One region of the Pseudoroseomonas sp. WGS1072 genome, then DNA from elsewhere that is predicted to be linked to it. Evidence: predicted binding sites of a transcription regulator. Region 1 holds the regulator's gene; each other region holds the start of a gene.
What was found. Region 1 encodes LexA, which represses DNA repair genes until DNA is damaged. Its sites were predicted from a motif close to TGTTCTANNTANGTTC; they were not measured.
Positions count from the first base shown of each region.

Region 2: a site for LexA is predicted at 2,535-2,550, ahead of ACF3NH_RS05645 (PA0069 family radical SAM protein). Genes of this name have one in related genera too.
Region 3: a site for LexA is predicted at 3,739-3,754, ahead of uvrA (excinuclease ABC subunit UvrA). Genes of this name have one in related genera too.

Region 1 is NZ_JBMPSU010000001.1:3,263,281-3,271,079, reverse strand. It holds gene ACF3NH_RS15355 (anthranilate synthase component II) at 1-41, shown strand, start outside; gene trpD (anthranilate phosphoribosyltransferase) at 41-1,072, shown strand; gene trpC (indole-3-glycerol phosphate synthase TrpC) at 1,153-1,959, shown strand; partial or broken gene moaC (cyclic pyranopterin monophosphate synthase MoaC) at 1,962-2,443, shown strand; gene ACF3NH_RS15335 (molybdopterin molybdotransferase MoeA) at 2,440-3,648, shown strand; gene lexA (transcriptional repressor LexA) at 3,799-4,548, shown strand; gene ACF3NH_RS15325 (ComEC/Rec2 family competence protein) at 4,505-6,664, opposite strand; gene gltX (glutamate--tRNA ligase) at 6,824-7,799, shown strand, end outside.
Region 2 is NZ_JBMPSU010000001.1:1,186,876-1,194,674, forward strand. It holds gene ACF3NH_RS05635 (diguanylate cyclase) at 1-778, shown strand, start outside; gene moaB (molybdenum cofactor biosynthesis protein B) at 802-1,335, shown strand; gene ACF3NH_RS05645 (PA0069 family radical SAM protein) at 1,339-2,478, opposite strand; gene ACF3NH_RS05650 (Bug family tripartite tricarboxylate transporter substrate binding protein) at 2,663-3,646, shown strand; gene ACF3NH_RS05655 (DUF2171 domain-containing protein) at 3,719-3,961, shown strand; gene ACF3NH_RS05660 (NfeD family protein) at 3,984-4,397, opposite strand; gene ACF3NH_RS05665 (SPFH domain-containing protein) at 4,397-5,371, opposite strand; gene ACF3NH_RS05670 (hypothetical protein) at 5,430-5,774, shown strand; gene ACF3NH_RS05675 (SAM-dependent methyltransferase) at 5,781-6,698, opposite strand; gene ACF3NH_RS05680 (DUF423 domain-containing protein) at 6,695-7,066, opposite strand; gene ACF3NH_RS05685 (phosphoribosyltransferase) at 7,076-7,774, opposite strand.
Region 3 is NZ_JBMPSU010000001.1:3,441,533-3,449,331, forward strand. It holds gene pfkB (1-phosphofructokinase) at 1-355, opposite strand, end outside; gene ptsP (phosphoenolpyruvate--protein phosphotransferase) at 345-2,840, opposite strand; gene ssb (single-stranded DNA-binding protein) at 2,976-3,494, opposite strand; gene uvrA (excinuclease ABC subunit UvrA) at 3,775-6,690, shown strand; gene ACF3NH_RS16165 (energy transducer TonB) at 6,728-7,612, opposite strand; gene ACF3NH_RS16170 (ExbD/TolR family protein) at 7,625-7,799, opposite strand, start outside.

The DNA of each region.
Region 1 (7,799 bases):
TGGCCGGCATCCGCCTGCCGCCCCGGCACCAGGCCGCGTGATGACGCAGTCCCTCAAGCCCATCCTGGCCCGGCTGGCGCTGGGCGAGCGTCTCGCCGAGAGCGAGGCGGAGCAGGCCTTCGGCATCATCATGGAAGGCGAGGCCACGCCCGCGCAGATCGCCGCCCTGCTGATGGCGATGAGAGTCCGCGGCGAGACCGTCGCCGAGATGACCGGCGCGGTGCGCGCCATGCGGGCCCGCATGATCGCCGTCGAGGCCCCCGCGAATGCCATCGATCTGGTGGGAACGGGCGGTGACGGCGCCGGCACGCTGAACATCTCGACCGCCGCCGCCATGGTGGTCGCGGCCTGCGGCGTCCCGGTGGCCAAGCATGGCAACCGCGCCCTCTCCTCGCGCTCCGGTGCCTCCGATGCCTTGTCGGCGCTGGGGATCAATCTCGATGCCCCGCTCGCCGCCCTGCCCGCCATTCTGCGCGAGGCCGGCATGGTGTTCCTGATGGCGCCCCGTCATCATGCGGCCCTGCGCCACGCCGCGGGTCCGCGAATGGAGCTCGGCACCCGCACGATCTTCAATCTGCTGGGCCCCCTCACGAGCCCGGCGCGGGTGAAGCGCCAGATGACCGGCGCCTTCGCGCCCCAGTGGTTGCGCCCCATGGCGGAAACCCTGCTGCGGACCGGCAGCGAGCGGGCCTGGCTGGTCCATGGCCAGGGGCTGGACGAGCTGACCCTCTCGGGCCCCAGCCAGGTGGTGGAGCTGAAGGATGGACACATCCGCGAGTTCGCCCTCGCGCCCGCCGATGCGGGACTTCCGGAAGCGCCGGTGGAGGCCCTGAAAGGCGGCGACCCGGCCGAGAACGCCGTGGCGCTGGAAGGGCTGCTGCGGGGCGCCACGGGCGCCTACCGGGACTGCGTGTTGCTGAATGCCGCGGCGGCGCTCATCGTCGCGGGCGTCGAGACCGATCTGCGGGAGGCCGCAGCCCGGGCCGGCCGGGCGATCGACGACGGATCGGCCCTGCAGGTGCTGGAACGCCTGCGCCGGGCGACGGCCATGCCCGAAACCCGGCCGGACTGAAGGGCCTTCCCTGTGACGATCTCCGACCAGCCCCCTGGCCTGCCCCCTGGCCCGCCACGCCCGCCTTCGAGGAAAGCTCCATGAACACCGAGGCCCTGCCCGACACCCTGCTGCGCATCCTCTCCGACAAAACGTCGGAGATCCGCGAGCGGGCGGCCAGCACGCCGCTTTCCGAACTGGAGGGGCGCGTGCGTGACGTGGGCAAGCCGCGCGACTTCACGGGCGCGCTGTTCGCGGCGGTCGCGGAGGGGCGCATCGGCCTGATCGCCGAGATCAAGAAGGCCTCGCCCTCCGGCGGCCTGATCCGGGATCCCTTCGATCCGGTCGGCCTGGCCAGGGCCTACGAGTCCGCCGGGGCGGCCTGCCTGTCGGTGCTGACCGATGGCCCCCACTTCCAGGGCAGCCCGGCCGACCTGGTCATGGCGCGCGGGGCCTGCGGACTGCCGGTGCTGCGCAAGGATTTCATGATCGACCCCTATCAGGTGTTCGAAGCACGGGCGATGGGCGCGGATTGCATCCTGCTGATCCTGGCCGCCCTGTCCGACGAGCAGGCCAGGGAGCTGGAGGACGCGGCGCGCAGCCTGGACATGGCGGTTCTCGCCGAGGTGCACGACCGCCACGAGCTGGAACGGGCGCTTGGCCTCCGCACCCAGCTGATCGGCGTGAACAACCGGAATCTGCGCAGCCTGAAGACTGATCTGGCAACGGCGGAGGAGCTGGTTCCGCTGATCCCGCCCGACCGCATCCCGGTCGCCGAGAGCGGGCTGCGCGACGCCGCGGATGTCCGCCGCATGGCGGCGGCGGGTGCCCGCTGCATTCTGGTGGGCGAGCATCTGCTGCGCCAGGCGGATGTCGCCGCGGCCGCCCGTGCCATGGTCCAGGCCTGATGCTGCCCCCGCCCGCCCTGACCCATTTCGACCAGGAGGGCCGGGCCGTCATGGTCGATGTCTCGGCAAGCCCGACACCGTGCGGATCGCTCTCGCGCGCGGCTGCGTCCGGATGGCCGCCGAGACCCTGGCCGCCATCGGCGCGGGCAGGATGAGCAAGGGCGACGTGCTGGGCGTGGCCCGTCTGGCCGGGATCATGGCCGCAAAGCGGACGGCCGACCTGATCCCCCTCTGCCACCCGCTGGCCCTGTCCTCGGTGCGGATCGACTTGCGGCCCGAGGGCGAGACGAGCCTGCTGATCGAGGCGGAGGTCAAGACCACCGGCCCGACGGGCGTGGAGATGGAGGCGCTGACGGCGGTGAGCGTCGCGGCCCTTACGGTCTATGACATGTGCAAGGCGATCGACCGGGGCATGACCATCGAGGGCATCGGCCTGCTGCGAAAGGAAGGCGGCCGGTCGGGGCGCTGGGAGGCCGCGCCGTGATCTCGGTCGAGGAGGCGCGGGGCCGCATCCTGGCCGGCCTGCGGCCGACGGGTGCGGAAACGGTGGCGCTGGCCGAGGGCTGGGGCCGCGTGCTGGCGGCGGCGGTCATCGCCCGGCTGACCCAGCCGCCGGCCGATGTCTCCGCCATGGACGGCTACGCCCTGCGGGCCGCGGATGCGCGGGACGGCGGCGTGCTGCGGGTGATCGGCGCGGCGCCGGCCGGGCATCCCTATCAGGGCAGGATCGGACCCGGCGAGGCGATCCGCATCTTCACCGGCGGTCTGCTGCCCCCCGGCGCCGATACCATCCTGTTGCAGGAGGATGCGGAGGTCCTGGACGGCCAGGTGCGGATGCGCGAAGCGCCCCGGAAGGGCCGGTGGATTCGCGAGGCGGGGCTGGATTTCCGCACCGGCGATGTCCTCCTGACGCCCGGCCGTCGCCTTTCCGCGCGGGATATCGGACTCGCGGCGGCATCGAATCACGCCTGGCTCACGGTGCATCGGGCACCGCGCATCGCCATCCTGGCGACGGGAGACGAGATCGTGCTGCCGGGCGAGCCGGTGCCGGCGGGTGGGATTGTCTCATCCAATGCCCATGCCCTCGCCGCGCTGGTCCGCGCCGGCGGTGGAGCACCGCTGATCCTGCCCATCGCCGGGGATGATCGCGAGGCCATCGGCCGGGCGGCTGTCGATGCCGCCAGGGTTTGCGACATCCTGGTCACCACCGGGGGAGCCAGCGTCGGCGAGCATGACCTGATCCAGCCCGCCCTGGAGCCCCACGGCTTCCGCCTCGACTTCTGGAAGATCGCCATGCGGCCAGGCAAGCCGCTCATCTGGGGCCATCTGGCGGGCACGCCGCTGCTGGGGCTTCCGGGAAATCCGGTCTCGGCCATTGTCTGCGCGCTGCTGTTCCTGTGGCCGGCGACGATGGTCCTGTCCGGCCTGCCGGCGGCCGCCCCTCCCTTCCGGATGGCCATGCTGGCGGGCGACCTTCCCGCGAATGACCGGCGCGAGGACTATATGCGCGCGGATCTGTCCCGCGACGGGGAAGGCCGGTTGATCGCGCGGGCGGCATCGCGGCAGGACAGTTCCATGCTGCGAACCCTCTCCGCCTCCGGCGGCCTGCTGCGGCGCCCGCCGCATGCGCCGGCCCTGCAAGCCGGCGCGATGGTCGAGGTGCTGGTGCTGGACGAGTTCGGGATCTGAGCCGGGCAACTGCGCGGCTCCTTCAGAAATTCAGCCAAGCCTCGGATTTCAGGGCATTTGCCCGTTGACCGCGAATGCGGAACTTTCGTAGAACATCGTGGACGGTCGCGCTTTGTTCGCTGCCGCCCCACTGGTTCCGGGAGCCGCCCTATGCTGACGCGCAAGCAGCACGAGTTGCTGATGTTCATCGACCGGCATCTCCGGGACACCGGCTTCTCTCCCTCTTTCGAGGAGATGAAGGAGGCCCTCAAGCTGCGCTCCAAATCGGGGATCCACCGCCTGATCACGGCCCTGGAGGAACGTGGCTTCCTGCGGCGGCGCGCCCACCGCGCGCGTGCCCTTGAGGTCATTCGCCTTCCCGAGAGCGCGATGGCTGGACCGCGCATGGCGGCCGAACCCGCTGCGGCGCGGGCGGAGGCGCCGCGCCCGGCCTTCTCGCCCCCGGCCTTCTCACCCAATGTCATCCGCGGCAATTTCGCCTCTAATCTGCCCGGCGTCCCGCGCGCCCCTGACGCGGCCGCGGTGCACCTGCCACTCTATGGCCGCATCGCCGCCGGCCAGCCGATCGAGGCCCTGCGCGACCAGGGGACCAGTGTCGAGGTGCCCACCGCCCTGCTCGGGAACGGCGAGCACTATGCTCTGGAGGTCGCTGGTGATTCGATGGAGGGGGCCGGCATCCTGGATGGCGACACGGTCATCATCCGCCGTGACGAGACGGCCGATAGCGGATCCATCGTGGTGGCCCTGGTCGACGACGCCGAGGTGACGTTGAAGCGGCTCCGGCGCAAGGGCAACTCGATCGCGCTCGAAGCCGCCAATCCGCGCTACGAGACCCGTATCTTCGGACCCGACCGGGTCAAGGTCCAGGGGCGCCTGATCGGTCTGCTTCGGCGCTACTGACGCCCAGGGGCTTGTTCTCCTGGCGCCGTTCCCAGGCCGGGCGAGGCGGCCTGGGAACCCAGGGGCGGTCGCCGCGCCATTCACGGTCCGAGAGGATGCGCGCTCCACCAGGCTCCAGCCAGATGGCGTGCGATCCGTTGCGCCAGACGCTGAAGCGGTCGACGACCGGAATGCCCTCGCAGCGGCCCCGGATGGGCTCGGGGGAGATCAGTACGGCCGCCTCCTGGCCGCAAGCCGGAGCGGCTGTCACCGGCGGCGCCGTCTCGCCACGGCGGGTCCGGGCCGGCTTCAGCAGCAACGCCGCCCTGCTTCCTTCCCGCGGCTGAAACCGGCAGATCAGGCCGGCGCATGGCAGGAGCGCGTCATCACCGGCGGTTTTGTCGGAATAGGGCTCGGCTTCGTCCTCTCCCCAGCCCCGAAGCCAGCTGTCACGGATGAAATTCGACGCCCCGCTGGCACGGTGCAGGACGACGGCTCCATCGGTACGAAAGGCGATGAGGCGGGCATCGGCGGAAACCAGCACGTCCGGCGGCGCGGTCCAGAAGGAAGCGCACAGGCCGGTGGCGATCAGCGGAAGGCCAAGGCAGCGCCAGCCGCTCCGCCACAGGCACAACCAGATCATGCCGAAACTCGTCAGGGCCAGGGCCCAGGCCGGCATGGGGCGGGCCAGGAGAGCCGCGCCTGGCCAGCTGGCGACCGTGCGCGCGACCCACAGCACGACCTCCACGCCCCATCCCATCACCGCCAGCGGCCAGCTTTCGAGATGCAGCGGCATCAGCGCGGCCGCGGCCAGGGCGGCGGGCATGATGAGAAAGGAGGTCACCGGCACGGCGAGCATGTTGGCGACGACGCCATAGAGCTGGATGCGGCCGAAATGGAACAGGCCGAAGGGCAGCGTGGCCAGCGTCGCCAGAACCGAGGTCAGCACCGAGCCCATGAGAATCAGAAGGGGTCGTCGCCACCATTCGGCGCTGCGTCGCCAGCGGGTCATCCAGCCGGCCGTCGCTTCCGCACCCGCGACCAGGGCCATGACCGCGGCGAAGCTCATCTGGAAGGAGGGGCCCAGCACGGCCGCCGGCTGGATCAGCATCACCGCCACGGCCCCGAGCGCCAGGGCCCGCATGGAGAAGACGCGGCGGCCCAGCAGGACGGCCAGCGTCATCAGGGCCGCCGAGGCGAAGCTGCGCTGCATCGGAACCTGGAACCCCGTCAGGGCCAGATAGCCCAGGCCCAGCAGGAGGGCGGCCGGCGCCGCCAGCAGCCTGCCGTCATGGCGCAGCGCGAGCCAGGGCCAGAACGCGATGGCACAGCGGGCCACGCCGAATCCCAGCCCCATCACAATGGCGATGTGCAGGCCCGACACCGACAGCAGATGGGCCAGACCGGAGTCCCGCATCGCCGCCATGGCATCCGGTGCGATGGCGCTCTGTCCTCCCGTGATCAGGGCCGCCGCGATGGCGCCCACGGACCCCGGCAAGGCGGTGGCCACCCGCTGCTCCATGCTGGCCCGCAGGGTGGCGAAGACCGGTGCCCGATCCGCCTCCTGCAGCCGCTCCGCCGAACCGATGGCGAAGCCCGAGCCGCCCAGGCCCGAGAAGTAGGCGTCGCGCTGGAAGTCCCAGGCCCCCGGATAGGCGGGGGCGGAAGGGGCGCGCAGCAGGGCCCGCACCCGCAGCCGGTCCCCTGGGGAGGGGTGGAGGGGATCGTCCTTCCGCAGCCGCAGGCGGATGTCGCGCGGCAGGGTCCCTGGCCCTTCATCCAGCATCACGCCGGAGAGGGTGATACGAAGTCCTTGCGGCAGGGTCTGCACGGTCTCGACACTGCCCGTGACGATGACCGCCCTGCCGGGGAGCGTGAGGGGCGCCGGAAGCGCGCTGGCGTGCCAGGCCGGGACGGCATAGCCCGTGGTGATCATGAGACCCAGGGCGGCGGGCCATGCCCAGGCCGGATGCCGCCGGAGGGCAAGCAGGAGAAGCGCCACAAGGGGCGGCAGCAGGAGAACGGCCCGCGCGGGCTCCGTGGACCGCGCGAAATAGCCGACGATACCGGCCCCCATGCCCACCGGCAGCCAGAGGGGGAAGGCGCGCCACTCCTGCTGAAGGATGACGGCGAGCATGTTCATCCCGCGCGCGAGCAGGCCTGGCCGGAGCCGATCGGAGTCCGGGCCGGGCAGGATTTCGGGATTAAGATCTAGCGCCATTCTTCAACCATGGCGCGCACTCTACAGCGGAAGGCGGCGGTGCTAGAAGGACGGCCTGAAGGAATTGACCGAGCCATGACCGTACGCACCCGTTTCGCCCCTTCCCCGACCGGGTATCTGCACATCGGGGGAGCCCGCACCGCTCTCTTCAACTTCCTCTTTGCCCGCCATCACGGCGGCCAGTACCTCTTGCGCATCGAGGACACGGATCGTCAGCGCTCCACCCCGGAGGCCGTCCGGCAGATCCTGGAGAGCCTGGACTGGCTGGGCCTGCAGCCCGACGAGCCTCCCGTGATGCAGACCGCGCGGGAAGCCCGGCATGCCGAGGTGGCGCGCATGCTGCTGGCGGCCGGCAAGGCCTATCAGTGCTTCTGCACGCCGGAGGAGCTGGCGCAGATGCGGGAGAAGGCCGCCGCCGAGGGCCGCCCGCCTCGCTATGATGGCCGCTGGCGCGACCGCGACCCGGCCGAGGCGCCGGCCGGCGTCCGGCCCGTCATTCGCGTCAAGGCGCCGCGCGAGGGCGAGACGGTGATCCAGGACCTGGTCCAGGGCGAGGTCCGGGTGCAGAACAGCGAGCTGGATGACATGATCATCCTGCGCTCCGACGGAACGCCGACCTATCTGCACGCCGTCGTCGTCGACGACCATGACATGGACATCACCCATGTCATCCGGGGTGACGACCACCTGACCAATACCTTCCGCCAGGTCATGGTCTATGACGCCATGGGCTGGCGCCGGCCGCACTTCGCCCATATTCCGCTGATCCATGGCGCCGATGGCGCCAAGCTGTCCAAGCGGCATGGCGCCGTGGGGGCGCTGGAGTTCCGGGATCAGGGCTTCCTGCCGGAGGCGGTCTGCAACTACCTGCTGCGCCTGGGATGGGGCCATGGCGACGAGGAGTTCGTGCCCCGGGAACGGGCCATCGCGCTCTTCGACCTGAAGGATGTCGGCCGCGCGCCGAGCCGGATGGACTATGCCAAGCTGACGCATCTGAACGCCCAGTATCTGCGGCAGATGGACGCCGGGGCCGTGGCCGGCAAGGTGCTGG
Region 2 (7,799 bases), 2.1 Mb from region 1:
CCCCTCGCAGGTGATCGAGGCGATCGCCGCCACCGGCCCGGACCTGATCCTGATGGACATGCAGATGCCGGAGACCGACGGCATCGAGCTGGCGCGCGTGATCCGCCAGACCCGGCGGCACCTCTCCCTGCCGATCCTCTTCCTCTCCGCCGAGCAGGACCAGCAGCGGCAGATGCTGGCCCGGCGCCTCGGCGGCGATGACTTCATCCCCAAGCCGGTGGACCTCGACCGCCTGGTCTCGCAGGTGCGGATGCGGGCCGAGCGCGCGCGGGCGCTGCGCGCGGTGATGGAGACCGACAGCCTGACCGGCCTGCTCAACCATGCCCGCTTCAAGGAGCGCGTGGCGCTGGAACTGGCGCGCGCCGAGCGGCACGGCAGCCCCCTCAGCCTCGCCATCCTCGACCTCGACCACTTCAAGAGCGTCAACGACCGCTTCGGCCACCTGGTGGGAGACCGGGTGATCCGCGCCCTCTCGCGCGCCCTGCAGAAGCGGCTGCGGCGCACGGACGTGATCGGCCGCTACGGGGGCGAGGAGTTCGCCGTGCTGCTGCCGAACACGCGCCCGGAAGCGGCCCTGGCGGCGATCGACGGCATCCGCGCCCGCTTCGCCGAGGCGCCCTTCGAGGCCGCCGGGGGCTGCTTCACCGCGAGCTTCAGCGCGGGCATCGCCGGCGCCGATGGTGGCGCGCAGCCCGAGGCGATGATATCGGCGGCCGATGCCGCGCTCTACGCGGCCAAGCGTGCCGGCCGCAACCGGGTGATGCTGGCCGGCGACTGACCCGCAGCCGAAAGGGCACCGCCATGCCGATCGACGAATCGCTCCGCTTCCTGCCCGTCTCCATCGCGGTCCTCACCGTCTCGGACACGCGCGACATGGCAGAGGACCGCTCCGGCGCCCTGCTGGCCGGGCGCATCGAGGCGGCGGGACATCGCCTGCATTCGCGGCGGATCGTCCGTGACGACACGCCGGCGATCGAGGCCGTGCTGCGCGGCTGGATCGCCGATCCGGAGGTCGATGTCGGCATCACCACCGGCGGCACCGGCATCACCGGCCGCGACGTGACGCCGGAGGCCTTCGAGCGGGTGCTGGAGAAGCGGATCGAGGGCTTCGGCGAGCTGTTCCGCATGTTGAGCTACCAGAAGATCGGCACCTCGACGATGCAGTCCCGCGCCATCGGCGGCGTCGCCGGCGGCACCTATCTCTTCGCCCTGCCCGGCTCCTCCGGCGCGGTGAAGGACGGCTGGGACGACATCCTGCGCTTCCAGCTCGATGCCCGGCACCGGCCCTGCAACCTGGTCGAGCTGATGCCGCGGCTGCAGGAGCATCTGCGCTGAGGCTCAGAACAGGGCCAGCTGCCGCGCCTCGGCCGGCGTGCCGCCGGGACCCGGCGGCGGGCTGAACTGGCCGCAATCCAGCGCGCCGCGCGCCTCGCCCCGGGCCGTGAGCCCGAGGCGGCGCGCCGCGACGCGGAACCGGTTGGCCAGCATCTCGGCATAGGGTCCGGACCCCGACATGCGCTGGGCGAAGTCGCTGTCATAGACCCGGCCGCCCCGCGTCTGCCGCACCAGGGCCAGCACCCGCTCGGCCCGGTCCGGCATGTGCTCGCGCAGCCAGTCCTCGAACAGCCCGGCGATCTCCAGCGGCAGGCGCAGCAGCGTATAGGCGGCGCGCGTGGCACCGGAGGCGGCCGACCGCTCGAGGATGCGCTCCAGCTCCATGTCGTTCACCGCCGGGATCATCGGCGCGGCGAGGACGGCGGTGGGCACGCCGGCGGCGGTCAGTTGCCGGATCGCCTCCAGCCGCCGCCCCGGCGCCGCCGCGCGCGGCTCCAGGATGCGCGCCAGGGCAGGATCGAGCGTGGTGACGGAGAGGCAGACGCGCACCAGGTTGCGCGCCGCCAGCCGCTCCAGGATGTCGAGGTCGCGCAGCACGCCGGCCGACTTGGTGACGATGGTGACGGGATGGCCGAAGCGCTCCAGCACCTCCAGCACGCCGCGCGTCAGCTTCAGCTGGCGCTCCACCAGCTGGTAGGGATCGGTGTTGGAGCCCAGCGCCAGCGGGCGCGGCACATAGCCGGGCCGGCGCAGCTCCTTCTCCAGCAGCGCCGCCACCTCCGGCTTGAACAGCAGCCGCGTCTCGAAATCCAGGCCGGGCGAGAGGCCGAGATAGGCATGGCTCGGCCGGGCGTAGCAGTAGATGCAGCCGTGCTCGCAGCCGCGATAGGGGTTCACCGCGCGGTCGAAGCCGATGTCGGGCGAATTGTTCCAGGCGATGGCGCTGCGGGCCGCGTCCCGCGTCAGGGTGGTGGCCAGCGGGGGCAGGTCGGCGAAGCTCTCCTCCAGCGTCTGCCAGCCGTCGTCGAACGCCTCGGTGGCCAGGCGCTCGAAGCGCACCGCCGGGTTCCGCGTCGCCCCGCGGCCCTTGCGCGCGCCTTCCAGCAAGGGAGAGGCGGTGGCGCGGATGCTGCCCTCCGGCATCGTCAGTTCCCTTTCCGTTCGGCCGGACTCTGTGGCCGATTCGCCGTCGCCGTCAAGAACACTTCATGAACGGAACCCCCGGGCCGCCATGGCCCCTGCCATCCCGGGGCAATCCGGTGTTGGATGGCGGCCTCGGAAAGGGCGCCGCCGGAATGCGGCGGCGGAACAGCAAGGGGAGCAGACGATGAAGCGCAGGACCACTCTCTTCGGCCTGGCGGGCGCCGCCGCCGCCTCCAGCGGCTGGACCACGGCCAGAGCCGAATCGGCGGCGGAGTATCCCTCGCGGCCCGTGCGCGTCATCGTCCCCTATGCCGCCGGCGGCGGCACCGACATCTGGGGCCGCATTGCCACCACGGCGATGGCGGCGGATCTGGGGCAGCCCTTCGTGGTGGAGAACCGCGGCGGCGCCTCCGGCATGATCGGCACCGAGGCGGCGGCCCGCGCCCCGGCGGATGGCTACAACCTGCTGTACACGATCACCACCCATGTCCAGGCCCCCGTGGTGCTGCGCCGCTGGAGCTATGACCCGATCAAGGATTTCATGCCGATCGGGCGGCTGGGCACCACCTCGCTGGCGCTGGTGACGCGGTCGGAAACCCCGGCCAACACGCTGGAGGAATTCGTCGCCTGGGCGAAGGGCAAGCGGATGGGCTACGGCTCCTACGCCCAGGGTTCGATCGGCCACGCCTTCGGGCTGATGTTCAACCAGACCGCCGGCCTCGGCATGGAGCATGTCTCCTACCGGGGCGAGGCGCCCATGGCGATGGACATCCTGAACGGGCAGATCGCCTTCGGCTTCCACAGCCCGAGCGTGGTCGGCGGTCACCTCAAGGCGGGACGCATGAAGGCCCTGGCCTGCAGCGGCGAGCGGCGCATCCCCTCCCTGCCCCAGGTGCCCACCATGCTGGAGCTGGGCTACCCGAAGGAATTCGGCTCCGCCTCCTTCAACGGCCTGCTGGCGCCGGCGGCCGTGCCCCAGCCGATCCTGGACAAGCTCGCCGCTTCCTTCCGCAAGGCGGCGCAGGACCCCGATCTGCAGCGCCGGCTGATCGAGATCGACGTGGTGCCGGACTATCTCGGGCCGCAGGAGTTCCGGGCCTACATGGCGGCCTATCTGGAGGACTGGAAGCAGGTGACGGAGCGGCTCAACCTCTACGCCGAGAGCTGAGGCGGATCGGCTGCATCCCCGGCGGCGGCGCCGCGTTCTCCTGACCGGATCAGGCACAAGGGAGATCCCGCCATGACGGATGCCAGCGCGATCAGGGAACACATGGAGGTCATCGGCGCCGATGGCGTCCATGTCGGCACGGTGGACCGTGTCGAGGGCGAGCGCATCAAGCTCACCAAGCAGGACAGTGGCGAGGGCTCGCACAAGGGCCACCACCACTTCATCTCCCTCGGCCTGGTGGCGGAGGTCGAGGGCAACCAGGTCCGGCTCTCCGCCAATGGCGATGTGGCGGTGACCTTCGAGGAAGAGGCCTGACGGGGAAGAGGCCTGACGCGCCTCAGCCGGGGTGGCGCCGCACCAGCAGCGTCATCCCCTCCACGCCCACCACGGCCACGGGCTGCCCGGCCGCGAGGCCGGTGCCCTGCGCCGGCCAGTCGGAATCCCCGACGCGAACGCGCTCCGGCGTGAGCATCACGCCCTGGCGCCCGACCAGGCCGGCCGCCGGCGTGTTCAGCGCCCGGTCCGGCCGCGCCCGGCGGGGGCGCAGGAAGCGCAGCGAGAGGCCGATGCCGAGGGCGAGCAACAGGACATAGGCCAGCAGGGACCCGACGGGGCCAGGCGCCGCCAGCAGCACCAGCAGGCCGGTGCCCACCGCCGCCGCCCCGATCCAGATCAGGAAGGCGCCGGGCAGCAGCAACTCGGCCGCCATCGCCAGCAGGCCGAGGCCGGTCCAGACCTGCCAGGAGGGCATCAGCCCCGCCCTCCGGCCTGGGGCACGGAGCCCTGCGGGGAAGGCGGCGGCGCGGCGGCGCCGTTGCGGAACATCTCCATCGCGCCGGTGATGCCGCCCGCGATTGCCGCGGCCTCCATCGGCACCACCACCAGCTTGGCCGAGCGGCTGGCGGCAAGCTCCCCGAAGGCGCGGATGTAGCGCTCGGCAATGAAGTAGTTCAACGCGGCTTCGCCGCCGCCCCGCGCCGCCGCGGCGACCACGCGCGTGGCCTCCGCCTCGGCCTGGGCCAGCCGCTCGCGCGCCTCGGCATCGCGCCGCGCCGCCTCCAGCCGGCCCTCCGCCTCCAGCACCTGCGCCGCCTTGTCGCCCTCGGCGCGGGCGATCGCCGCCTCGCGCTCGCCCTGGGCCCGGGCCACCATGGCGCGGCGCTCGCGCTCGGCCGTCATTTGGGTGTTCATCGCCGCCACCAAATTGGCCGGCGGCTCGATCTTGCGGATCTCGACGCGCGTCACCTTGGCGCCCCAGGGGTCGGTGGCGCCGTCCAGCACGGAAAGCAGATAGGTGTTGATCTTGTCGCGCGAGGAGAGCGCGGCATCGAGATCCATCTCGCCGATGATGGCGCGGATATTGGTCATGGAGAGGGCGGTCAGCGCCTGGGTCAGGTTCTGCACCTGATAGGCCGCTTTCTCGGGGTCCATGACGCGGTAGTAGACCACGCCATCGACCGAGACATTGGCGTTGTCCCGCGTGATCACCGCCTGCTCGGGGATATCGAGCACCGTCTCCTGCACATTCACCCGGTGGCCGATGCCGTCGATGAAGGGGATGATGAAGTTCAGGCCGGGTTGCAGCACGCGGATGAAGGCGCCGAAGCGCTCCACCGTCCAGGCCTCCCCCTGGCTGACGGTGCGGATGCCCTTGAAGGCTGTGAGAATGGCGAGGCCGAGCAGGATGACGGCGACGATCAGGCCGCCGGGAACGGGCGTGTCCAAGAAGCGTTCTCCCTCCGGGGCCGTCGCCGGGGCCGGGGCGGCCGGCCCGCAGCATAGCATGGACCGGCCTCCCGCCCGCATCGCGGCGGAGGAGGATGGCGGCATGCGAAGGATAGCGCTCCTGATCCTGCTGGCGGCCTGCGGCGCTCCGACGCCGCCCGGCCCCTATGACGACGAGCCCCGCTTCTATCCGGGTGGCCGGCCCGCCCCCGCCGCGTCCCTCAGCCCCGGACAGGCGGCCCGCGACCGGGCGGCCGAACTGGCCTGCATCCGGCAGGGAGAGGCCGCCGAGGCCGCCCAGCCCTGGCTCGGCGCGCTCAGCATGCGGGCGGCGGTGATCGGCGCGCGGGTGCGCAACGACTGCCTCGACGCCTACCGGCGGAACGGCGCGCCGCCCGGCTGATCCCGCTCAGCCGGCCAGGCGGCAGAACATCAGCTCGTGCTTGTTGTGCGCGCCATGGAAAAGCTGCGCGCCGGGGATGGCGGCGAATTCCGCCGCCGTGTCGTGGTCGGTCTCGCCCTGGAACTTGAGGGTGCAGACGAAGTTCCGCGCCCGCCCTGCCTCCATCCAGCGCCGCACCAGCGCCAGCAGCCGCGCCGGGTAGCAGATGATGTCACTGAACAGCCAGTCCACCGGCGGGTGCTTCTCCGGCTCCAGGCCGAAGGCGCTCTCGGTGCGGATGGTGACATTGGGCAGCGCCGCCACGGCCGGGTCCATCGCCGCCTTGTCCACCGCCGTCACCGCCCCGCCGAGTTGCGCCAGCGCCCAGCTCCAGCCGCCCGGCGCGGCGCCGAGGTCGAGGCTGGTCTCGCCCGGGCCGGGCCAGCGGCCGATCCGCGTCAGCGCCTCCCAGAGCTTGAGATAGGCACGGGAGGGCGGACCCTCGCGATCCTCCTCGAAGCGCACGGCGCCGTTCACGAAGGGGCTGGTCTTGGTCGGGCTGGCCAGCAGCCGGTCGGGCGCGAGCAGGGTCCAGGCGCCGAGATGCCCGGCCGGCGCCGGCTCGGGGAAGCGCAGCGGCCGCGCCTTGACCGGCGGCAGCGCCTGCTGGATCAGCGTGGCGCGGCGGTGGTGCAGCACCGGCTCCAGCGCCCAGTTGCGCTGGATGGCGCGCAACGCCCCGGCCGCCGCCTTGATCGAGGGGGCGGGGATCTCGCGCGGATCGGTCCAGACATCCAGCGCCCAGGCGGAGGCCACCGGCGCCGCCCCGGTCAGCGCCAGGCGGCCGTGCCAGGCGGCGATGGCGACATCCGCCCGCCGCAGCTCCTCCTCCAGCTCCGGCTCGAAGCCCTCGGCGGCGAGATAGGCAGCCCGGATGCCGCTCATCCCCGCGGGGCCCGCAGCGCCGACAGGGCGAGCAGCAGCCAGCCCAGCATCAGGAGGGTGCCGCCGAGCGGCGCGATGCCCAGCGAGGCGCCACGCAGCACCAGCCACCAGATGGCGCCGCAGAAGCCCAGCATGCCGAGCAGGAAGCAGCCGCCGGCCCAATGCGGCAGACGCCCCTCGCGCCGCTCGGCCAGCAGCCCCGTGGCCAGCAGGGCCAGGGCATGCCAGCCCTGCATGGTCAGGGCGCTCTGCACCATGCCGGCCCGCGCGGCGTCGAGCCGGGGCGCCAGGCCATGCGCGGCCCAGGCGGACAGGCCGACGGCGACAAGGCCGGAGAGGGCGCCAAGGAACAGCCAGATGCGAGACATGGCGTGGATCTAGCCTGCGTTCGGCCCGGCGGCCAGCGAGGGCGACAACAGACCCGCGGGCCGCGTCGCCGCATCCGGTACCCAGCCCTCCGGCCGGCGCCGGAACAGGGGCGTCGCGAAGGCGGCGGCGACCGGAAGCCCCGCCGGCCAGTCCGCCCGCCAGCGGTCGCCCTGCGCCATGGCGACGCAGAGGCCCACGGGCTCGACCCCCGCCCGGCGCAGCAGTGCCAGGCCGGCCAGGGCCGAGCTGCCGGTGCTGATGACATCGTCCACCAGCAGGACGCGCCGACCCGTCAGGCGCGGCAGCAGGCGCGGGTCCAGCCACATCCGGCGCGCCTCGGGCGCGGTGGAGGAGGATGTCGGGACGGACAGCTCGGGGTCGTACCACCGCTTGCGGGAATAGCCGGGCGCCACCCAGTTCGGGTGGCCGAGCCGTTCCGCCACGGGGCCGCCGAGGACATGGCCGAGGGTGGGCAGCCCCACCACGACCTCGGCCCGGAGCGGGGCGGCCGCCTCCGCCATCCAGCCGCCGACCGGATGCAGCACGGAGAAGGCGGCCTGGTTGGCGATGAAGCCGGCGACCGCCACCTCGCCGTAATCCCGCAGCGGCAGGATCAGGAAGCGGCCATCCGGCAGGGGCGCCGGATAGTCGGTGTCGTGCGCCGCCGTGGCGGGAGGCGCCGCGACGAAGTCTTGCCAGTACTCCATGCCGGCCGGATGGCACGGCGCGGCG
Region 3 (7,799 bases), 180 kb from region 1:
GGTCCCGTTCCGAGACCCGGGGACCGGGCGGGTTGATGTCCGTCACTTCCCCCCGTTCCGTCTCCACCACCTTCACGTTGATCCGGCAGCGGCCCGCCACCGGCTGGAAGGCGGGCGTGACGCCCCGTGGCGACAGGAAGGCCTCGAAGGCAGGGCTGTCCGCCTCCCCCAGCAGCCCCGTGGCGAGGGAGGCCTCGCCCAGCAGCGCCAGCATGACGGAGACATTGACCCCCTTCCCCGCCGGCCGCAGCTCGGCGGCGCCAGCCCTGTTGACGGTGCCCACCTCCAGGCGCGGCAGCGGTATGGTGAGATCCAGCGCCGGATTGAGAGTGATGGTGGCGATGTCAGCCGGCATGACCCAGCTCCTGCAGGCCCGGCAGGGCCCGCACCTCGGCGGCGCTGCCGCAGGCCAGCGCGGCGCGCGCCACCGCCTCGGCCTGATCCATGGTCAGGGCGCGGATCTGCGCCTTCAGGGCGGCGACATTGGGGATCGAGACCGACAGTTCGTCGACGCCGAGGCCGAGCAGGATGGGTGCCGCCATCGGGTCCGCCGCCATGTTGCCGCAGACCCCGACCCAGCGGCCACGGGCGTGCGCCGCCCGGACCGTCATGTCGATCAGCCGCAGCACGGCCGGGTCCAGCGCGTCGGAACGCTTGCCGAGGGTGGGGTGCAGACGGTCGACCGCCAGGGTGTACTGCGTCAGGTCATTGGTACCGATGGAGAAGAAATCCGCCTCGCGCGCCAGCTGGTCGGCCATCACCGCGGCCGAAGGCACCTCGACCATGATGCCGATCTCGACCGGGGGAGCGCCAAGCCCGGCACGCTCCGCCTCGATGGCGCGGCGCGCGGCGCGCAGATCCTCGAGCCCATCGACCATGGGCAGCATGATGCGCAGATCGCCATATTGCGCCGCTCGCAGCGCCGCGCGGATCTGGCTGCGGAACAGGTCTGGCTCGGCCAGTGACAGCCGCAGGCCGCGCAGGCCCAGGAAGGGATTGGCCTCGGCCGGGTGGTGCACGAAGCGCAGCGGCTTGTCGCCGCCGGCATCCAGGGTCCGAAGCACGACCGGCAGGCCGCCGAAGCCCTCCGCCAGCCGGCGGTAGATATCGAACTGCTCCTCCTCGCCCGGCGGCTCCGACCGGTCGTCGAAGAGGAACTCGCTGCGGACCAGGCCGCTGCCCTCGGCGCCGGCCGCGACGGCCTCGGCCGCCTCCTCAGGGCGCCGCACATTGGCTGCCACCTCGATCCGGCGGCCATCCCGCGTCACCGCGGGGCGGAAGGCCGCCTGCCGGGCAGCGGCGGCCCGGTCGCGGCCGCGCGCCATGGCGGCCTCGGCCCGGGCCAGCGCCGCCGCGTCGGGATCGGGGTGCAGCCGGCCGCGGTCGCCATCCAGCACCACCGGCGTCCCATCGGCGAGATCCAGCACGCCGGCCCCCGCGGCGACGACCGCCGGAATGCCCAGCGCCCGCGCCAGGATGGCGGTGTGCGCCGTGGGCCCTCCCGCCGCCGTCACCAGCCCGACCACACGGGCGGGGTCCAGATTGGCGGTCTCGGACGGCGTCAGGTCCTCGGCCACCACCACGGCCTTCTCAGGCAGGGTCGCCACCACCTCCTGTCCGCCCACCAGATGGCGCAGCACGCGGCGCGAGACATCCTTCAGGTCGACCGCGCGCGCGGCGAGAAGCTCATCCCCGAGGCCGGCCAGCGCCGTGGCCCGCGCCTCCGTCGCGCCCTGCCAGGCGGCGGGGGCCGAGGCGCCCTTGCCGATGGCGGCCCGCGCCTCGGCCAGGATCTCCGGATCCTCGAGGAACTCCTCATGCGCGGCGAAGATGGCCGCGTGCTTGTCGCCGATCCGGCTGCTCATCTCGGTCGCCATCGACTTCAGCTCGGCACGGGAGGCTTCCAGCGCCGCCTCCAGCGCCGCCTCCTCGGCCACGGCATCGCTGGCCGTCGTGGCGAAGCCCGCCGATTCCGAGCGGAAGCGGTACAGCACGCCGATGGCGATGCCAGGGCTGGCGGGCAGGCCGGCGATCGCGCCTGCCTCCAGGGGCTCCGCGGATACCTGAGGCGCCCTGTCGATATCCGGCGGCGCGGGCGCGGTGGTCTCGGCATCCCCCAGCTGATCGGCGAAGCCCCGCGTCAGCGCCTTCAGTGCCTCCTCCGCATCCGGCCCCGCCACCGAAAGCGTCAGGGCCGCGCCGGGACCGGCGCCCAGCTGCAGGATCGCGATCATGCTCTTCGCGTCGGCGCTGCGCTCGCCGTGCCGCAGCCGGATGTCCGAGCGGAATCCCTTGGCAAGCTGCGCCAGGACCTTGGCGGGGCGCGCATGCATGCCGGCCGCGGCGGGCGCCTGGACGGCGGCCGTCAGGCCCTGTCCGTCGCCCTCCGACGCGGCGGCCACCGCCGGCAGCGGCGCCTCGGGGTCGAGGGCGGCCAGGATCTCCGCCGGATCCGTGGTCAGCGCCAGGCGGGAGGCTAGTTCCGGCTCGCCCAGGACGTCCGTCAACCGGCGCAGCACCGCGATATGCTCATCGCCCTGCGCCGCGATGGCGACGACGAGGCGCGCCACATCCTCGCCGTTCCAGCGCACGCCGCCGGGAACCTGAAGCACCGCGATGCCCGTGCTGGAGATCAGGCCGCGATCGGCCCGCTGCCCATGGGGAATGGCGATACCATTGCCGAGGAAGGTGTCCGCTTCCTCCTCGCGCCGCATCATGCTGTCTGAATAGGCGGGTTTTATGGAACCCGTCTCGACCAGAAGTTGCGCGGCCTGTCGGATGGCGTCCTCCTTGCCGGAAGGATGGGCTGCCAGTCGAATGCGGTCGGCGGAGAGTATCACGAGCCTGCGTTCCTGTCCTTCAGCGGGACACAAAGCGACGGCCCGCCGAAGCGAGCCGTCCCATGCCGAGAGCAGGACATATCATGCCGACCCGGCGGGGCTGCCAAGCGCCCCCGAGCCGAATTCTGCGTGTGCTCAGAACGGAATATCGTCGTCCAGATCGCTGCCGCCGCCCTTGGGCGTGTCCCACCCGCCCCGCTGCGGGCGGGGCGACGCCGCACCGCCGGAACGCTCGCCGCCCGACCGGCCGCCGAAGCCGCCCGACCGCTCCCCGCCCTCGGACGGGGCACCGCCCTCGCCGCCACCGCGACCGTCCAGCAGGGTCAGCTCACCGCCGAAGTTGCGCAGCACGACCTCGGTCGAATAGCGGTCCTGGCCGCCCTGGTCCTGCCACTTCCGGGTTTCGAGCTTGCCCTCGATATAGACCTTGCTGCCTTTGCGCAGATACTTCTCGGCGACCTCGCCGATGCGCTCGTTGAAGATCGCCACCGAGTGCCATTCGGTGCGCTCCTGGCGGTTCCCCTCGCGGTCCTTATATGTGTCCGTGGTGGCGAGGCGCAGATTCACCACGCGCCCGCCGTTCTGGAAGTTCCGCACCTCCGGGTCCCTACCGAGATTGCCGATCAGGATCACCTTGTTGACGCTGCCGGCCATGCTGCCCGGTCCTTCATACGCTGCGGCCCCGCCGGCCGGCCGGACCTCCATCCTGGAGGCCAGGCCATGGCCCGGAAGCCCGGTTTCACGACTCTGCGCGCCGCCCTGGGGCGCGCCCCAGGGCAACCCACCCCGGGGCAACCTAACGGGCGAGCCTGTCCGCCGCCACCCGCCGCATCACACTTGTCTGCGGTGACGGAATGCCTCTTTCCGCCGCACCGTGATGCTGGCACAACCCGAACGTGAACACAATGCGAACGCTTGTGCGCAGGAGCCTGAGTTGAAAAAGCTGTCGAACCTGCCCGCCGCCCGGCGGAACCCCGCCCAGGCCGCCGGGCAGCACGACGAGATCCGGATCCGGGGCGCACGCCAGCACAATCTGAAGGATGTCGATCTTGATATCCCCAAGCACACGCTGACGGTCATCACCGGCCTCTCCGGCTCCGGCAAATCCTCCCTCGCCTTCGATACCATCTACGCGGAGGGGCAGAGGCGCTATGTCGAGAGCCTCTCGGCCTATGCCCGCCAGTTCCTGCAACTGATGCAGAAGCCCGACGTGGATTCGATCGAGGGCCTCTCCCCCGCCATCTCGATCGAGCAGAAGACCACCAGCCACAATCCGCGCTCGACCGTCGGCACGGTCACCGAGATCCATGACTACATGCGCCTGCTCTGGGCCAGGGCGGGCATTCCCTACTCCCCGGCCACCGGCCTGCCCATCGAGGCACAGACGGTCAGCCAGATGGTGGACCGCGTCCTCGCCATGCCGGAGGGAACCCGCCTCCTGCTGCTGGCTCCCGTGGTGCGCGGCAAGAAGGGAGAGTTCCGGAAGGAGCTGGCCGAGTATCAGCGGCGCGGTTTCGAGCGGGTGAAGATCAACGGCACCCTGATGCGGATCGAGGACGCGCCCTCGCTCGACAAGCGCCGGAAGCATGACATCGAGGTCGTGGTGGACCGCGTGGTCGTCGGCAATGACGGCCTGGCGCAGCGTCTGGCGGATTCCTTCGAGACGGCACTGGGCCTGGCCGATGGCGTCGCCTATGCGGAGAATGCCGATGGCGGCGAGCGCACGGTGTTCAGCAGCCGCTACGCCTGCCCCGTCTCCGGCTTCACCCTGGAGGAGATCGAGCCGCGCCTCTTCTCCTTCAACTCGCCGCAGGGCGCCTGCCCGGTCTGTGACGGCCTCGGCACCGAGAGCTTCTTCGACCCCGCCCTCGTCGTGCCCGATGACACGCGCAGCCTGGCCGATGGCGCGGTGGCCGCCTGGGCCGGCAACAGCGCGCCCTACTACGACCAGACCCTGGACAGCCTGGCGCGGCACCTGAAGGTCAGGATGTCGGTTCCCTGGGGGGAGCTTCCGGAGCAGGCGCGGAACGCCATCCTGCAGGGCACCGGCAACGAGGCGGTGACGCTGCGCTACAAGGACGGGCTGCGCGCCTACGAGGTGAAGAAGCCCTTCGAGGGCGTCCTGCCCAATCTCGCCCGCCGCCTGCGCGAGACGGACAATCCCTGGGTCCGGGAGGATCTGTCCCGCTATCAGGCCGAGCAGCCCTGCCATGCCTGCCAGGGTGCCCGGCTGAAGCCCGAGGCGCTGTCGGTCAAGGTGGCCGGGCTGCATATCGCCCAGGCCAGCGAGTTGTCGATCCGCAAGGCCCTGCCCTGGTTCGAGGGGGTGGAGGCGACGCTGACACCGCAGCGGGCCGAGATCGCCCGCCGCATTCTCAAGGAGATCATCGAGCGCTTGCGCTTCCTGCTGGATGTCGGGCTGGACTACCTCTCCCTCGCCCGCGCCTCCGCCACCCTCTCCGGCGGCGAGAGCCAGCGCATCCGCCTCGCCAGCCAGATCGGCTCGGGCCTGACCGGCGTGCTCTATGTGCTGGACGAGCCTTCCATCGGCCTGCACCAGCGCGACAACGAGCGGCTGCTCGGCACGCTTCGCCGGCTGCGCGACCTCGGCAACACCGTGCTCGTGGTCGAGCATGACGAGGATGCCATCCGCACCGCCGACCACCTCATCGACATCGGCCCCGCCGCCGGCGCCGGCGGCGGCCGCGTCATCGCCCAGGGCACGCCGGAGGAGGTGGCCGCCAACCGCGACAGCATCACCGGCGACTACCTCTCGGGCCGCCGCACCATTGCCGTGCCGGAGAAGCGCCGCGCGCCGGACGAGAAGCGGATGCTTCGTGTCGTCGGCGCCACCGGCAACAACCTGCGCGGCCTGACCGCCGGCCTGCCGCTCGGCACCTTCACCTGCGTGACGGGTGTCTCCGGCGGCGGCAAGTCCACCTTCGTCATCGAGACGCTCTACAAGGCGGTCGCCCGCCGGCTGATGGGCGCGGGCACCGTACCGGCGCCGCACGAGCGGATCGAGGGGCTGGAGCATCTCGACAAGATCATCGACATCGACCAGTCGCCGATCGGCCGCACCCCGCGCTCCAACCCGGCCACCTATACGGGCCTCTTCGCGCCGATCCGCGACTGGTTCGCGGAACTGCCCGACAGCCGGGCGCGCGGCTACAAGCCGGGCCGCTTCAGCTTCAACGTCAAGGGCGGCCGCTGCGAGGCCTGCCAGGGCGATGGCGTGCTGAAGATCGAGATGCACTTCCTTCCGGATGTCTACGTCACCTGCGACACCTGCAAAGGCAAGCGCTACAACCGCGAGACGCTGGAGGTGAAGTTCCGCGGCAAGTCCATCGCGGACGTGCTGGAGATGACGGTGGACGAGGCGCTGGAGTTCTTCTCGGCCGTCCCCGCCATCCGCGAGAAGCTGCGCGTGCTGCGCGAGGTCGGCCTGGGCTATATCCATCTCGGCCAGCAGGCGACGACCCTCTCCGGCGGCGAGGCGCAGCGCATCAAGCTGTCCAAGGAACTCTCCCGCCGCGCCACCGGCCGCACCCTCTACATCCTCGACGAGCCCACCACGGGCCTCCATTTCGAGGATGTCCGCAAGCTGCTGGAGGTGCTCCACCAGTTGGTGGACCAGGGCAACACGGTGGTGGTGATCGAACACAATCTGGAGGTCATCAAGACCGCGGACTGGATTCTCGACCTGGGTCCGGAAGGCGGCGATGGCGGCGGCCAGATCGTTGCCGAGGGCACGCCGGAGGAGGTGGCGGCCATTGCCGCCAGCCATACCGGCCGCTTCCTCGCGCCGCTGTTGCCAGCGCGGCCCTCCAGGCGGCGCAAGCGGGCCTGACGGTAAAGGGCGGTCCCACCGAACCGCCCTTTACCGATCAGCGCAGGCTGAAGACGATCGGCACCGTCATCGGCTGCGGCGCCGTGCCCATCTCCGGCGGGAAGGGCGGCAGCCGCACCCGCTGGATCAGCTCGGCGACCTCCTGGTCCAGATCCGCGTCGCCGCTGCTGCCGGTGATGCGCCAAGCGATCACGCTGCCATCCGGCGCCATGGTGAAGGTCAACATCACCCGCCCCTCGATCCGCCGCAGGCGCGCCCGGTTCGGATAGCGCTTGGCGCGGTTGAGGGCGCCGACGATCCTGTCCGTATAGCTCGCCGGCGGTCCGGCGGCCCGGCGCGCCGTGCTGGCCGGCGCGCCACCCGATTGCGGGGCGGCCGTCACCGGCGCCGGCGGGGCCTCGGTGCGCTGCGGTGCCGTCGGCTGCGGCGCGACCGGCCTCTCGCGCGGCGGAGTTGGCCGGGGGACCGGCCGCGGCGGCGGTGCGGGCTGGGGCGGCGGCGGGGGTTGCGGGGGTGGCGGCGGTGGGACCTCGGTCTCCAGGATCGGCGCGGTCTCCGGCTCCGGCGGCTGCACGATGTCCGGCGGCGTGGCCTCCACCACCTCCGGCTCCGCCACCGGTTCCGGCGGCGGCGGCTCGGCCACCGCCATCTCGGGCGCGACCACGCTCTCGACCGGGGGCGGTTCGACCGCCTGGGCCGTGGCCTCGGCGGCCACCATCTCGGTCGGCTCCGTGACCTCGGCCGGCGTGTCCGTGGCACTTTCCGGTATGGCCGGGGCCGCGATCATCTCCAGCGGCACGACCGCCGGAGGCGGTTCATGCTTCGGCAGGCCGAACATCAGGAAGGCCACGGCGCCGCCGTGCAGAAGGGCCGAGGCGCCCCAACCCAGCGCCCGGGGCCCGCTCAACGTCATCGTCGTCATGGCACTCTTCCGTCAGCGCGCCTGGACGACGCCGGCCCCGGCCTCCGCCTCGGCGATCAGCGAGACGCGGGTGATGCCCGACTGGGTGATGCGGCCCATCACATGGAGGACCTCGCCATAGGGCACGGAACGATCCCCCCGGACATAGACGGGCGCCTCCGGATCCTCCTCATGCAAGCCGCGCAGC